DNA from 2 places in the Streptomyces sp. QH1-20 genome. Region 1 is predicted to be linked to the other one. Evidence: predicted binding sites of a transcription regulator. Region 1 holds the regulator's gene; the other holds the start of a gene.
What was found. The regulator HrcA, encoded in region 1, represses chaperone genes, less so after heat shock. The targets are predictions, from matches to a motif close to TTNGCACTCNGNNNNNCNGAGTGCNAA.
Positions count from the first base shown of each region.

Region 2: the regulator HrcA is predicted to act here: its motif matches at 5,499-5,525, upstream of groES (co-chaperone GroES).

Region 1 covers NZ_CP166299.1:2,752,911-2,760,578, forward strand. Annotated here, with positions in the region: gene AB8O64_RS12405 (response regulator transcription factor) at 98-862, opposite strand; gene AB8O64_RS12410 (16S rRNA (uracil(1498)-N(3))-methyltransferase) at 1,055-1,807, opposite strand; gene AB8O64_RS12415 (nitronate monooxygenase) at 1,804-2,910, opposite strand; gene dnaJ (molecular chaperone DnaJ) at 3,166-4,302, opposite strand; gene hrcA (heat-inducible transcriptional repressor HrcA) at 4,303-5,319, opposite strand; gene AB8O64_RS12430 (MBL fold metallo-hydrolase) at 5,494-6,231, shown strand; gene AB8O64_RS12435 (DUF3097 domain-containing protein) at 6,332-7,153, shown strand; gene hemW (radical SAM family heme chaperone HemW) at 7,211-7,668, opposite strand, start outside.
Region 2 covers NZ_CP166299.1:3,529,458-3,537,125, forward strand. Annotated here, with positions in the region: gene AB8O64_RS15725 (WhiB family transcriptional regulator) at 265-579, shown strand; gene AB8O64_RS15730 (LysR family transcriptional regulator) at 656-1,567, opposite strand; gene AB8O64_RS15735 (MOSC domain-containing protein) at 1,650-2,402, shown strand; gene AB8O64_RS15740 (SDR family oxidoreductase) at 2,399-3,160, shown strand; gene groL (chaperonin GroEL) at 3,289-4,911, opposite strand; gene groES (co-chaperone GroES) at 5,041-5,349, opposite strand; gene AB8O64_RS15755 (polysaccharide deacetylase family protein) at 5,691-6,578, opposite strand; gene AB8O64_RS15760 (flavoprotein) at 6,635-7,195, opposite strand; gene AB8O64_RS15765 (methyltransferase domain-containing protein) at 7,289-7,668, shown strand, end outside.

The DNA.
Region 1 (7,668 bases):
CCGGTCGACGCCGATTCCCCCGCGGCCGACGTCGGCTCCCTCTGCCTTCCGAGCATGGCCACGCCCCCGGCCCGTCGCCATAGGAAGAACTTCCTACTCACGCCACGAGCCCGGTCCGCCTCGCCAGCGATACCGTGGAGACGCGGTTGTTGGTGCCGAGCTTGCGGTAGATCTTCTCCAGGTGCCGGTTGACCGTGTGCGGGGAGATGGTCAGCCGACGGCCGATCACATCGGCCGTGAGCCCTTCCGCGAGGAGCCCGAGGACGGTGAACTCACGAGGAGTCAGCCCGTGCCTGCCGGCGCCCGCGACCCCGGGCACCCGGCCTGCGGCCTCGCGCAGTCGGCGCAGCTCCCGCACATGGCTGTCGACGCTGCCGAGCAGTGGCTGGATCCGAGCGGCGAAGGCGAGCTCCCCCTCGGTGAACTCCCCCTTGCGCCCGAGGGAGACCGTGCGCAGCACGTTCGCCTGGCCGGGCATCGGCAGCCCCAGTTGGTGCGTCGTGCCGAAGTCGCGCAGCGCTTCGCTGCGCCACTGGGAGTGGCGCCACCGCTCGCAGAGCTGACTCATGGTCACCGGCTGCCGCTCACCCGCCCTGAGATAGGGAAGCAGCGGATGGTGCTGGCGGATGCGCCGTGCGATGAGGTCTTCCACCGTATGACCGATCCGCTCGGGCGCCCACCCCTCGGCCCGCCCGGCCCGCTCCGCCAGATCGACCCCCGCGAACAGCACCGTGTCGCAGCCGAAGGCCTCGTGGAGGTGGCCGGCGACCAGATGCCATAACGCGTCCGGATCGTCGTTCTCGAGGACCGCGACGACAAGGTCGAGCATGCGCTCGTAATCCCGGGAGCTGAGCTGTGCCATGGCCGCAAGCATCCCGGCCGGACGGGTTCCGGGCGAGACCGGGGCAGGACGGTGATCGACTTTCGGTCATATCGGGCCGCCCGGCGAGGCCGGACCCGGCCGCCGGAGCCCATCGGGTTCCGTGGGGTCCCGTCGGGATACGCCGAGCGCCGCGCAGCCGGTGAACGGCTGTGCGGCGCTGGAGAACGATCTTCAGGACCAGCGGCCCGTCCGGCCCAGCAGCAGTGCCGTGGCCGCCGTGCCCGCCGTCGACGTGCGCAGCACGCTCGGGCCCAGCCGGTACGGCTTCGCGCCCGCCTCGGCGAAGGCGGCCAGCTCCTCCGGGGAGACGCCGCCCTCCGGGCCGACGACCAGGACGATATTGCCCGTCTGCGGGAGCGAGGCGGTGGCCAGCGGGGCGCTGCTGCCCTCCTCGTGGAGGACCGCCGCGAACGCCGCGTCCGCGAGCAGGGTCGAGACCTGCTTCGTCGTCAGAAGGTCGGACACCGGCGGGAATCTGAGGCGGCGCGACTGCTTTCCGGCCTCGCGGGCCGTCGCGCGCCACTTGCCGAGCGCCTTCAGCCCGCGCTCGCCCTTCCACTGCGTGACGCACCGGGACGCCGACCACGGGGCAATCCCGTCGACGCCCGTCTCGGTCATGGTCTCGACCGCCAACTCGCCCCGGTCGCCCTTGGGCAAGGCCTGGACGACCGTGATGTGAGGCTGGGGCAGGGGCTCGGCGCGGACCGAGGTGACCGCCACATCGAGGCGGTCCTTGCCCTCGACGGCGGCCACGGTGCCGAACGCGCCCGTGCCCGCGCCGTCCGTCAGGACGATCTCCTCGCCCACCCGCAGCCGGCGGACAGAGACCGCGTGCCGCCCCTCCGGGCCGTCGAGGGGGAAGACCGTACCGGGGAAAACGCCCGTCAGGGCGTCCTCCTCGACCAGGAAGACCGGTGCTGTCATGTCTCGCTCCCTCGCAGTTCACTGCCTCGCGTCAACGCCACCCGTGCCGCGTCCAGTTCGGCGGCCAGGACCTCCACCAGCCGCCCCGCCGGAAGCTCCCGCGCCAGGCGGTGACCCTGGCCCGCCCACAGGGCCATGGCCTGCGGGTCGCCCGCCTGCGCGGCGGCCTTGCGCAGACCGGACGTCAGATGGTGCACCTGCGGGTACGCGGCCGGGGCGGACGGGCCGTGCTCGCGGATGAAACGGTTCACCAGACCGCGCGCGGGGCGGCCGGAGAAGGCCCGGGTCAGTTCGGTGCGGGTGAACAGCGGATCGGTCATGGCCCGCTTGTGCAGGTCATGGGCGCCCGACTCCGGGCAGACCAGGAACGCCGTGCCGAGCTGCGCCGCCGACGCGCCCGCCGCGAGGACCGCCGCGATCTGATCGCCGCGCATCAGGCCGCCCGCCGCGATCAGCGGGACGGTCACCGCGTCGCGGACCTCCGCGAGGAGGGTGAGCAGTCCGACGCCCGTCCCGTCCGCGTCCGCGTCGTCGTGGTGGGTGCCCTGGTGACCGCCGGCCTCGACGCCCTGGACGCAGACCGCGTCGGCGCCCGCCCGCTGCGCGGCCAGCGCCTCGGCGGCGGAGGTGGCCGACACCACGGTCAGCGTGCCGGCCTCGGCGAGTGCCGCGAGGACCTCGGGGGCCGGGCAGCCGAAGTGGAAGGAGACGACCGCGACGGGATCCTCCAGGAGGATCGCGAGCTTCGCCTCGTACGCGTCGTCGCGGCTCAGGTCCGGATCGCCGAGCGGCGCCCCGTACCGGGCGGCCTCGCCCGCGAGGCGCTGCCCGTACGCGTCCACGGCGGCCGGGTCGGCCACGGGCGGCTGCGGCATGAAGAGGTTCACACCGAAGGGGCGGTCGGTCAGGGCGCGCGTCGCCGCGATCTCGTCGCGCATCGCCGTCGGCGTCTTGTACCCGGCGGCGAGGAATCCGAGGCCACCGGCCCCGGACACGGCCGCGACGAGCGACGGACACGAGGTGCCGCCCGCCATGGGGGCCTGCACGATCGGATACCGGAACAGGCCCGTCAGCGCCGAGGCCCCCCTGGATTCAAAAGCCATGACCACATCGTGTCACGCCCCGCGCACGGCGCCGAATCGAACCTGGCCGCGGAGCCCGTGCCGGAGCCCGTGCCGGAGCCCGTGCCGGGGGCCGCACCGCCCGACTCCACCCGTACGGGTGGGCGCCCATCGGCCGCGGCCGTCCACACCGCGTACTGGGCTACGGGGAACGGGCGTTGACGCCGGGCCCCGGAAACGCGCGTCGGGCCGGGGCGAATGCCCCGGCCCGACGTTCAAACGACTGAGCAGCGTTTGTCAGCGCCCGTTGAACGCGTCCTTCAACCGCGAGAACAGCCCCTGCTGCCCCGGCTTGAACTCGCCCATGGGCCGCTCCTCGCCGCGCAGCTTCGCGAGCTGTCGCAGCAGGTCCTCCTGCTGCGGGTCGAGCTTGGAGGGGGTGGTCACCTCGACGTGCACGACGAGGTCGCCGCGACCGCCGCCGCGCAGGTGCGTGACACCGCGCTGGTGCAGCGGGATCGACTGGCCGGACTGGGTACCGGGCCGGATGTCGATCTCCTCGATGCCGTCCAGCGTCTCCAGCGGCACCTTCGTGCCGAGGGCCGCGGCCGTCATCGGGATGGTGACCGTGCAGTGCAGATCGTCGCCGCGCCGCTGGAACGTGGTGTGCGGGATCTCGTGGATCTCCACGTACAGATCACCGGCCGGGCCGCCGCCGGGGCCGACCTCGCCCTCGCCCGCGAGCTGGATGCGGGTGCCGTTGTCGACACCGGCGGGGATCTTCACGGTGAGGGTCCGCCGCGACCGGACGCGGCCGTCGCCGGCGCACTCCGGGCACGGGGTCGGCACCACGGTGCCGAAGCCCTGGCACTGCGGGCACGGCCGGGAGGTCATGACCTGGCCGAGGAAGGACCGCGTGACCTGCGAGACCTCGCCGCGACCGCGGCACATGTCACAGGTCTGGGCGGACGTGCCGGGGGCCGCGCCCTCGCCGCTGCACGTGGTGCAGACGACGGCCGTGTCGACCTGGATCTCCTTGGTCGTCCCGAAGGCCGCCTCGTCGAGGGTCACTTCGAGCCGGATCATGGCGTCCTGGCCGCGCCGCGTGCGCGACCGGGGGCCGCGCTGCGAGGCCTGCCCGAAGAAGGCGTCCATGATGTCGGAGAAGTTGCCGAAGCCCGCGCCGAAGCCACCCGCGCCACCGCCGCCGCCCGAGGAGGACAGCGGGTCGCCACCGAGGTCGTAGACCTGCTTCTTCTGCGGGTCGGAGAGCACCTCGTAAGCGGCGTTGATCTCCTTGAACCGCTCCTGGGTCTTCGGGTCCGGGTTCACATCCGGGTGCAACTCGCGGGCGAGTCGACGGAAGGCCTTCTTGATCTCGTCCTGCGAGGCATCACGCCGTACGCCCAGGACCGCGTAGTAGTCCGTGGCCACTTACGACTCCGCCAGGATCTGTCCGACGTAACGTGCCACTGCGCGTACCGCTCCCATCGTTCCGGGGTAGTCCATGCGGGTCGGTCCGACCACGCCGAGTTTGGCGACTGCCTCGTCGCCCGAACCGTATCCGACGGCCACGACCGATGTGGAGGTCAGTCCCTCGTGAGCGTTCTCATGACCGATACGAACGGTCATGCCCGAGTCCTTGGCCTCACCCAGGAGCTTGAGCAGCACGACCTGCTCCTCCAACGCCTCCAGCACGGGCCGGATCGTCAGTGGGAAGTCATGCCCGAAACGGGTGAGATTGGCGGTGCCGCCGATCATCAGCCGTTCCTCGGTCTCCTCGACCAGGGTCTCCAGCAGGGTCGCGAGCACCGTAGAAACGGTTCCTCGGTCGTCCTGCTCGAAGGACTCGGGAAGGTCCTGCACCAGCTGCGGCACATCCGCGAACCGCCGCCCCACGACCCGGCTGTTGAGCCGTGCCCGCAGGTCCGCGAGCGAGGTCTCGCCGATCGGCGCCGGGCAGTCGACCATGCGCTGCTCGACGCGGCCGGTGTCCGTGATCAGCACGAGCATCACACGGGCCGGGGCGAGTGAGAGCAATTCCACATGCCGCACTGTCGAGCGGGTCAGCGACGGGTACTGCACCACGGCGACCTGACGGGTCAGCTGCGCCAGCAGCCGGACCGTGCGCGCCACGACATCGTCCAGGTCGACGGCGCCGTCCAGGAAGTTCTGGATCGCGCGCCGCTCGGGCGAGGACAGCGGCTTGACGCCGGCCAGCTTGTCGACGAAAAGGCGGTAGCCCTTGTCGGTCGGGATGCGGCCCGCGCTCGTGTGGGGCTGGGCGATGAAGCCCTCGTCCTCCAGCGCGGCCATGTCGTTGCGCACGGTGGCCGGGGACACGCCCAGCCGGTGCCGCTCGGTGAGGGCCTTGGAGCCGACGGGCTCCTCGGTGCCCACGTAGTCCTGGACGATGGCGCGCAACACCTCGAGCCTTCGTTCGCTCAGCACCGCGCGCACCTCCCTGTCCAGCCGTCTCACGGGGTCGTCCCTGGCACTCGAAGGTCACGAGTGCCAAATCCCTCCCGCCAGTGTACGGCCGGGTACTACGGCCAGGGCAAGGGCCGTCCCGCCGCGCGCCTCCCTGGCGGGCAAACCGTACCGTGCTCCGGCTAGCGTCTCGGTATGGAAAATCATGGGCAACGGGGCGCGCGGGAGCGCTGGGAGCTGCTCGCGCCGGGGATCGCGCGCCGCAGGATGCCGGTCTGGGACTGCACGATCGGGGCCGTCGCCGGGCCTGACGGGGTCCTGCTCGTGGACACCGGCTCGTCCCTGCGGGAGGGCGCGGAGATCCGTCGGGAGGTCGAGGAACTCTTCGGCCGCCGCGTGACGCATATCGCTCTCACGCACGCGCACTTCGATCATGTGCTGGGCACCGCCGCCTTCTCGGGTGTGCAGGTGTACGGGGCGATGGGCATCGACACGGCGCTGCGCGACGGGGAAGAGGTGCGCACGAGCGCGGTGCGGCAGGGGGTGGACGCCGATGCCGCCGAGGAGGCGGCCGATCTGCTCGTCCGCCCGCACCATCTCGTCTCCGGCGAGCTGACCCTGGACCTGGGCGGCGGCCGTCGGGCGCTGCTCGCCGACGTGGGGCCCGGGCACACGGCGCACGACCTGGCGGTGCTGGTCACGGACTCCGGTGGCGCTCCCGAGGTCGTCTTCTGCGGGGATCTGGTCGAGGAGTCCGGTGAACCGCAGGCGGGCACGGACGCGCTGCCCGAGCAGTGGCCCGCGGCGCTGGACGCGCTGCTGGCGCTCGGCGGCGAGGACGCGATCTACGTGCCGGGGCACGGCGCGGTGGTGGATGCCGGGTTTGTCCGTGCGCAGCGGGACGCGCTCGCGCTGCGTTTCGGCGTGTCGTAACGCCGGTAGCGCGCTTTTTCCTATGGTCGGGCTGGTGCGCGGCAGAGGTCGCGCGCTTCCGGGCACCCCGGACCCCGGAACCCCCGACCGGAACGGCTCCATGCGCAGCAGACAGTACGGCCCCGATCTGACCCCTCCATGGAAGAAGACCACCCCCGCTCCCGAGGTCCCGGCCGAACCCGACCTCGTGGTCGAGGAGGTCACCACGGGCTTCTGCGGGGCCGTGGTCCGCTGTGAGAAGACGGCGCAGGGCCCGACGGTCACCCTGGAGGACCGCTTCGGCAAGCACCGGGTCTTCCCGATGGAGCCGCGCGGCTTCCTCCTGGAGGGCCGGGTCGTCACGCTCGTACGCCCGGGCCCCCTGAGTCCCCGCGCACCCCGGCGGACCGCCTCGGGCTCGGTGGCCGTGCCCGGGGCGCGGGCGCGGGTGGCCCGGGCCGGGCGCATCTACGTCGAGGGGCGGCACGACGCGGAGCTCGTGGAGCGGGTGTGGGGCGACGACCTGCGCATCGAGGGCGTGGTCGTGGAGTACCTGGAGGGCATCGACGACCTCCCCGCCATCGTCCGCTCCTTCGCCCCCGCCCCGGACGCGCGCCTGGGCGTCCTGGTCGACCACCTCGTGCCGGGCTCCAAGGAGTCGCGGATCGCGGCGCAGGTCACGGGCGCGGACGTGCTGGTCGTCGGCCACCCGTACATCGATGTGTGGGAGGCGGTGAAGCCGTCCTCGGTGGGCATCGCGGCGTGGCCGCGCGTGCCGCGCGGCGAGGACTGGAAGACGGGCGTCTGCCGGGCCCTGGGCTGGCCGGAGAACACGGGGGCCGCTTGGCAGCGGATCCTGGGGTCGGTGCGTTCGTACAAGGACCTGGAGCCGGCCCTTCTGGGCCGGGTGGAAGAACTGATCGACTTCGTGACGGCGCCCTGAGAACTCTCAGCCCGTCCGGCGATTGAGGACCGGGGTCCGGGGCGGAGCCCCGGGACCTCAGTCCACCAGATCCCGCACCACCGCGTCCGCCAGCAGCCGCCCCCGTAGCGTCAGCACCGCGCGCCCCTCCTCGTACGGACCCGCCTGGAGCAGGCCGTCCGCCAAGGCGCGCGCGGCCGCCGCCGCTCCGGCCGGCTTCAGCAGTGACAGCGGACACCCCTCCAGCAGCCGCAGCTCCAGAAGGATCCGCTCGACCCGCTGGTCCTCCTCCGGCAGGATCTCGCGGCCCGCGCCCGGCGAGCGTCCCTCGGCCAGCGCCTGCGCGTACGCGCCGGGGTGCTTGACGTTCCACCACCGCACGCCCCCCACGTGCGAGTGCGCCCCGGGGCCCGCGCCCCACCAGTCGGCGCCGCGCCAGTACAGCTCGTTGTGGCGGCAGCGGCCGGCCTCGGTGGTGGCCCAGTTCGAGACCTCGTACCAGCCGAAGCCGGCGGCGGTGAGCATCTCCTCGGCGA
Region 2 (7,668 bases), 780 kb from region 1:
GGCACTCTACGTGAGGGCGCGGACACGGAGCAGGGCGCATTGGGGGCGCCCTGCTCACGACTCAAGCTATGCCCCATTTGCCCATCCGGCGCCGTTTTTCTTCCCATTTGCTGCTGTCTATGGCTAGATTCGCAATGAGTCATATTTACATCTGCTTACACAGCAGATGACGGGGAACTCCTCAGAGGATCGACCCGCACACCACTCAGGAACCACTCACACATCGCACACATCGCGTCACAGATCGCTTCGAGGGGATAAGCAATGGCAGATTTCTCCCGTCTTCCCGGTCCCAACGCCGACCTGTGGGACTGGCAGCTCCTGGCGGCGTGCCGAGGGGTCGACAGCTCGCTCTTCTTCCACCCCGAGGGCGAACGCGGCGCCGCCCGCAGCGCCCGCGAGGCATCGGCGAAAGAGGTGTGCATGCGCTGCCCCGTGCGCGCGGAGTGCGCGGCGCACGCGCTGGCCGTGCGCGAGCCCTATGGCGTGTGGGGCGGCCTCACCGAGGACGAGCGCGAGGAGCTGATGGGACGCGCGCGACACCGGAGCATCGCCGTGACCGGCGCTCTCAGTGCGTGAGACCACATGCCCCGTCGTGTGAAGAAACGTTCCACCGCTCGACGTCCCCGCTGAAGAAACGTCTCATCGGATCCGCTCAGCGACGGGCGGCCGCCGCCAGCTGTTCGAGCATCGCCCCGACGGCCGGAACCCGGGCCAGGTCCGGCAGGGTGAGGGCGACGATCTCGCGCTGCACGACGGGCTCGACCGGTACGATCCGGGCGCCCTTGGGGCGTACCGACTCCAGGGCCAGCTCCGGCATCACCGCGACCCCGAGCCCGGCCCCGACCAGCCCGAACACCGCCGGATAGTCATCGGTGGCGAAGTCGATCCGCGGCGTGAAGCCCGCGCTCTCGCACACCTCGACCAGGTGCCGGCGGCACCGCGGGCAGCCCGCGATCCACGACTCCCCGGCCAGCTCCTCGATCCCCACCCGGTCGGCCCCGGCGAGCCGGTGCCCCTCCGGGACCACGCCGATGAGCCGGTCGGTCAGCAGCGGCCTTACGACCAGGTCGTCCCACTCCGCGCTCGCCGCCGGGTCGGCGCCGCGCACCTCGGGGTACCGGAAGGCCAGCGCGATCTCGCAGTCGCCGTCGCGCAGCATCTCCACCGAGCGCGGCGGTTCGGCCTCGACGAGGGAGACCCGCGTGCCCGGGTGGGCGGCCCGCATCGCCGCGAGCGCGCCCGGCACCAGCGTCGAGCTGCCGCTGGGGAAGGAGACCAGCCGCACCCGCCCGGCGCGCAGCCCGGCGATCGCCGCGATCTCCTCCTCGGCCGCGGTCAGCCCGGCCAGGATTCCCGAGGCGTGCCGGACGAGGGCCTCGCCCGCCTGCGTCAGGCGCATCTCGCGGCCCGTGCGGATCAGCAGCGGGGTGCCCGTGGACTGCTCCAGGGCCTTCATCTGCTGGCTGACGGCGGGCTGGGTGCAGCCCAGCTCGCGCGCCGCGGCCGAGAACGAACCGGTGGCGGCGACCGCGCGCAGCACCCTCAGATGACGAGCCTCGATCATGCTTCGAGCATAAGGCCTTCTTGGAGACGGCCAAAAATATGCATTCGCCCCTTTGAGGCCTGCGCACCTAACCTTGCCCTTCATGTACGTGATCTCTGTGAACGTGGGCCGCGGGACGACCGCGGCGGCCCCCGGCGACGCCCCCGGTTTCACGGCCGGCCTGGACACCGGCATCGACAAGCGCCCCGTCGCCGGGCCGGTCGCCGTGGCCCCGCCCGGGCCGAAGGGCGTCGCGGGGAGCGGCCTCGCCGGCGACGAGGTGGTCAATCTGCGCCATCACGGCGGGGACCACCAGGCGGTGTACGCGTTCGCCCGCGAGGACCTGGACGGCTGGGAGCGGCAGTTGGGCCGCGAGCTGCCCCACGGCTCCTTCGGCGAGAACCTCACCACCTCCGGAGTCGACGTCAATGGCGCCCTCATCGGCGAGCGTTGGCGGATCGGCGCGGAGCTGGTGCTGGAGGTCTCCGCGCCGCGCATCCCCTGCCGGACCTTCGCCGACTGGCTGGGCGAGTCGGGCTGGATGAAGCGCTTCACCCAGGAGGCCGCGCCCGGCGCGTATCTGCGGGTCGTGGAGTCCGGCGAGGTCCGTGCGGGTGATCCGGTGACGATCGTGCACCGGCCGGACCACGAGGTGAGCATCTCCTTCCTCTTCCGTGCGCTCACCACCGAACGGGCCCTGTTGCCCCGGGTGTTGGCGGCCGGTGATGCCCTGGCGCCGGAGACGGTGGAGACCGTCCACAAGCACCTGGCGCGGCAGCGGAATCAGCCGGAAGGGTCAGTGGGGGCGCCGGAGGCCCCCCGCGGGACGGCGGCGAGCACTAACGTTCCCGTATGACGACTGCACTGATCACGGGAGCGACGGCCGGCATCGGCGCGGCCTTCGCTCGGCGGCTGGCGGCCGACGGGCACAATCTGGTGCTCGTGGCGCGCGACGAGAAGCGGCTCAACGAACAGGCGACCGAGCTCCACGACCGGCACGGCGTGGAAGCGGAGGTGCTCCGCGCGGACCTGGCGGACGACGAGGGCATCGGGGCGGTCGAGGCCCGGCTCTCGGACCGTACCCAGCCGGTGGATCTGCTGGTCAACAACGCCGGGTTCGGGAACAAGGGCGTCTTCCTCGAGGTCACGATGGCCGATGAGCTGAGGATGCTCAAGGTGCACTGCGAGGCGGTGCTGCGGCTGACGTCGGCGGCCGTCCCCGGGATGCGGGAGCGCAGGCGCGGCGGCGTGGTCAACGTCGCGTCGGTGGCCGCGTTCGTGCCGCGCGGCACGTACGGGGCGAGCAAGGCGTGGGTCGTGCAGTTCACCCAGGGCGCGGCGAAGGATCTGGAGGGCAGCGGGCTGCGGCTGATGGCGCTGTGCCCCGGCTTCGTCCGGACGGAGTTCCACGAGCGGGCGGGCATGCCCGCCGAGAACATCCCGAACTGGCTGTGGCTGGACGCGGACAAGCTCGTGACCTCGGCGCTGAAGGACCTGGCGCGCGGCAAGACCATCTCCGTGCCCGACCCCCGGTACAAGGCGTTCAGCGGTCTGGCGAAGCTGGCGCCACGCGGGGCGCTCGGGCGGGCGTCGTCGGGGACGGGCCGCCGATAGGTTTCCCGCCCCGGGCTCCGGGGCCCGCGGGAAAACGGCCGAGGCCCGGCGCCCCCGCAGGGGTGCCGGGCCTCGGCCGTGCCGAGTGGCCACCGCGCGAAGCGGCCGCCACCGGGCGGTGGTCGCGACTAGTGGGAGTGACCGTGGCCGTGGCCGGCCTCGGGCTCCTCGTCGGCCGGCTTCTCGACGACCAGGGTCTCGGTCGTGAGCAGCAGCGACGCGATGGACGCGGCGTTCTCCAGGGCGGAGCGGGTGACCTTGACCGGGTCGATGACGCCGGCCTTCACCAGGTCGCCGTACTCACCGGTCGAGGCGTTGAAGCCCTGGCCCTTGTCGAGCTCCGCCACCTTCGCGGTGATGACGTAGCCCTCGAGGCCGGCGTTCTCGGCGATCCAGCGCAGCGGCTCGACGGCGGCGCGGCGGACCACGGCGACACCGGTGGCCTCGTCGCCGGTCTTGCCGAGGTTGCCCTCGAGAACCTTGACGGCGTGGACGAGCGCGGAGCCACCACCGGAGACGATGCCCTCCTCGACCGCGGCGCGGGTCGCGGAGATGGCGTCCTCCAGACGGTGCTTCTTCTCCTTGAGCTCGACCTCGGTGGCCGCACCCACGCGGATGACGCAGACGCCGCCGGCGAGCTTGGCGAGGCGCTCCTGGAGCTTCTCGCGGTCCCAGTCGGAGTCCGTGGACTCGATCTCGGCCTTGATCTGGTTGACGCGACCGACGACGTCCTCGGAGTTGCCGCCACCGTCGACGATGGTGGTGTCGTCCTTGGTGATGGTCACGCGGCGGGCGGTGCCCAGCACGTCCAGACCGGCCTGGTCGAGCTTGAGGCCGACCTCCTCGGCGATGACGGTGGCACCGGTGAGGGTGGCCATGTCGCCGAGCATCGCCTTGCGGCGGTCGCCGAAGCCGGGGGCCTTGACGGCCACGGCGTTGAACGTGCCGCGGATCTTGTTGACGACGAGGGTGGAGAGCGCCTCGCCCTCGACATCCTCGGCGATGATCAGGAGCGGCTTGGAGGCGCCACCCTGGATGATCTTCTCGAGCAGCGGGAGCAGGTCCTGGATCGAGGAGATCTTGCCCTGGTGGATCAGGATGTACGGGTCGTCGAGGACGGCCTCCATACGCTCCTGGTCGGTGACCATGTAGGGCGAGAGGTAGCCCTTGTCGAAGGCCATGCCCTCGGTGAAGTCCAGCTCCAGGCCGAAGGTGTTGGACTCCTCGACGGTGATGACACCGTCCTTGCCGACCTTGTCCATCGCCTCGGCGATGAGCTCGCCGACCTGCTTGTCCTGCGCGGAGAGCGCGGCCACGGCGGCGATGTCGGTCTTGTCCTCGATCGGACGGGCGGTCGCGAGAAGCTCATCGGACACGGCCTTGACCGCGGCGTCGATGCCCTTCTTCAGCGAGGCCGGGGAGGCGCCGGCGGCGACGTTGCGCAGACCCTCGCGGACCAGCGCCTGGGCCAGCACGGTGGCGGTGGTGGTGCCGTCACCCGCGATGTCGTTGGTCTTGGTCGCCACCTCCTTCACGAGCTGGGCGCCCAGGTTCTCGTACGGGTCGTCGAGCTCGACCTCGCGCGCGATGGTGACACCGTCGTTGGTGATGGTGGGGGCACCGAACTTCTTGTCGATGACGACGTTGCGGCCCTTGGGACCGATCGTCACCTTCACGGTGTCGGCAAGCTTGTTGACGCCGCGCTCAAGGGCGCGACGGGCGTCCTCGTCGAACTTCAGAATCTTCGCCATGGGAGCTGTTGTGTCCTCTCGAAAGAACTACGCCCCGGTCGCCCGGTTGTTCAGACTCGGGTGGCCGGGGCGTAGATCAATGCAAACTGGGGTTCGGTACTTTCCGGGGGACCTGCCCCCGGACCCCGGCTACTTCTCGACGATCGCGAGAACGTCGCGAGCCGAGAGGACGAGGTACTCCTCGCCGTTGTACTTCACCTCGGTGCCGCCGTACTTGCTGTAGAGCACGACGTCGCCGACGGTGACGTCGAGCGGAAGACGGTTGCCGTCCTCGAAGCGGCCCGGGCCCACGGCCAGGACGACGCCCTCCTGGGGCTTCTCCTTCGCGGTGTCCGGGATGACCAGGCCAGAGGCCGTGGTCTGCTCGGCGTCGAGCGGCTGGACCACAATGCGGTCCTCGAGCGGCTTGATGGCAACCTTGGAGCTGGCGGTCGTCACGATCCGACCTCCCCCTTCGGAGATCTCACGGGGTTAACTGTCTGAGGTGGCGACCAGGTGGATCCGTCGTCGCGGGTGCCGGAGCTGCCCGTCGCCGTGTCTGGCACTCCCCGGTGGAGAGTGCCAACGGAGCCGAGACTATGACGCGGTTAGCACTCGGTCAAGCGGAGTGCCAATTCAGCGTGCGCTGCGCGTCCCGTTCCACCCCTGGGGTGACCCCCTCGTACAGCGCCTCGTACGGCGTCTCGCACAGGACGTGCACAGGGCGCCTGTCGGCGCACCCGGCGGCCGCAGGGGTGGATCTTCCCGCGCGTCGCCGGGGGTAATCCTCCGCCGGGCCCTCAGAGATAGTCCTCCAGGCGGGCCACGGTGTAGCCCTGCTTCTGGATGCTGCGCAGCATGTTCGTCGTCATCCGGGTCATGGACGTGCCCTTCAGCTCCTTCGGCCCGCGGAAGTGCGCGAGGACGATGTCGCCGGGCCGCAGCCTGCCGCCCTGCGCGTAGCGCATGTCGTTGATCTGCATGGTGGTCTCCCACAGCACGACCGCCTTCACCCCGCAGCCGCCCGCGGCGGCGAGGGTGGCGCCGTTGTAGTTGCCGTAGGGCGGGCGGAAGAGCGTCGGGCGGGCGCCGTACCGCTTCGCCAGGACGTCCTGCTGTCCGCATATCTGGCGGCGCTGGGCGTCGGGGGTGAGGGTGCGCAGATCGGGGTGGCCGAGGGTGTGGTTGTGGACGCCGTTGCCGAGGGCGTGGAGCCGGTCGAAGTAGGGGTAGCCGCGGCCCGCGCGGGCGATGTCGTCGGTGAGGAACATCGTGAGCGGCAGCTTGAGGTCCTCGGCCATCTTCACGAACTCCGGGTCCTTCTCGGCCCCGTCGTCGACGGTCACGAAGACGACCTTGTCCCGGGTGGGCACCCGCCGTACGAGCAGGGGCGCGCCGCCCGTCTTCACGCTCTCCGTCAGCTTGCGGGCGGGCGGGGCCGGGGGCGCGGCGAGGGGCTTGTCGAGGCCCCAGCGGCGGTACGCGTCGGAGGCGGCGGGGGTCGGGGAGGCGGCCTGGCCGGCCGCGCCCACCGGCCTGCCCTTGCCTGCCTTGTCCGCTCCGGACGAGGGTCCGGCGGTGGATCCGGACGAGCAGCCCGAGAGCAGGCCGGTCAGCAGAAGCGTCGCGGCGCAGACGGGGAGGGCGGTGGCGAGGGCGGCTCGGAGGCCGGAAACAGTCGTGCTCACCGGCACGATTGTTGTTCATGTGTTCGATGCCCCTGGCCGGGGCCGGACTTGGGGCGCTACAGCTCCGGTGCCGGCGCCGGTGCCGGCAGTGCCGCGACGGCGGCCGCCCAGGGGAACGCGTCGACTTCGTCGCCCCGCTCCGGGTGGTAGCCGTCACCGCCGAGGAGGACGGTCACGCCCGCCTCGCGCAGGAACGCGACGTTGCGCCCGAACGCGGGATGCGCGGCCTGGGCGACGCCGAGGTGCGGCAGGGCGGCGATGGGCAGGCGCAGCCCGATCGCCTCCGTGACGAGCCCGAGCGCGAGGGTGTCGGCGATGCCGGCGGCCCACTTGTTCAGCGTGTTGAAGGTGGCGGGCGCGACGAGGACGGCGTCGGCGGCGGGCAGCACGTCGGGCTCGTCGGGCAGCTTGTACGCGTGCCGGACCGGATGCCCGGTCAGATCCCGCAGCGCGTCCGCCTCGTCGGCCAGCCAGCGGTGCGCGGAGGGCGTGAGGATCAGGCAGACGTCCCAGCCGGCCGTCTGGGCGGCGCGGATGCCGTCGGTGATCCGGCGGGTGGGCGGGGCGGCGCAGGCGATCAGATACAGGACGCGGCGCGCGGTGCCGTTCGCGGTCATACGGGCCAGTCCACGGCGTGCGGCCGGGGCCCGCAAGTGGTGCGCTCCCCGCGGGGCGGGCACCGACGGCCGGGGCGCCGGACGTCGGCGAGAATGAGACACGTGCCCGCACCGAACTCCTCCACCGGCTCGCCCACCGACGCCTTCGCCGCGCTCCTCACCGACGAAGGGCGGCGGCTCCTCGACACCCTGCGCGACTACGACCCCGCCCAGGAGCTCGCCACCGCGACCCGGCTGCGCCGTGAGTACCCCGCCGAGCTGGTGTCGGCCGCGCTCGGCCAGGCGCGGCTGCGACAGCGCGCGGTGGCGAAGTTCGGGGCCGAGGACGCGTACCGCATGTTCTTCACCCCCAACGGTGTCGAGCAGTCCACCCGTAAGTCGGTGGCCGAGTACCGCGCCGGGCGCTTCGCCGCGCTCGGCGTCCGCCGCCTCGCCGATCTGTGCTGCGGCATCGGCGGTGACGCCATCGCGCT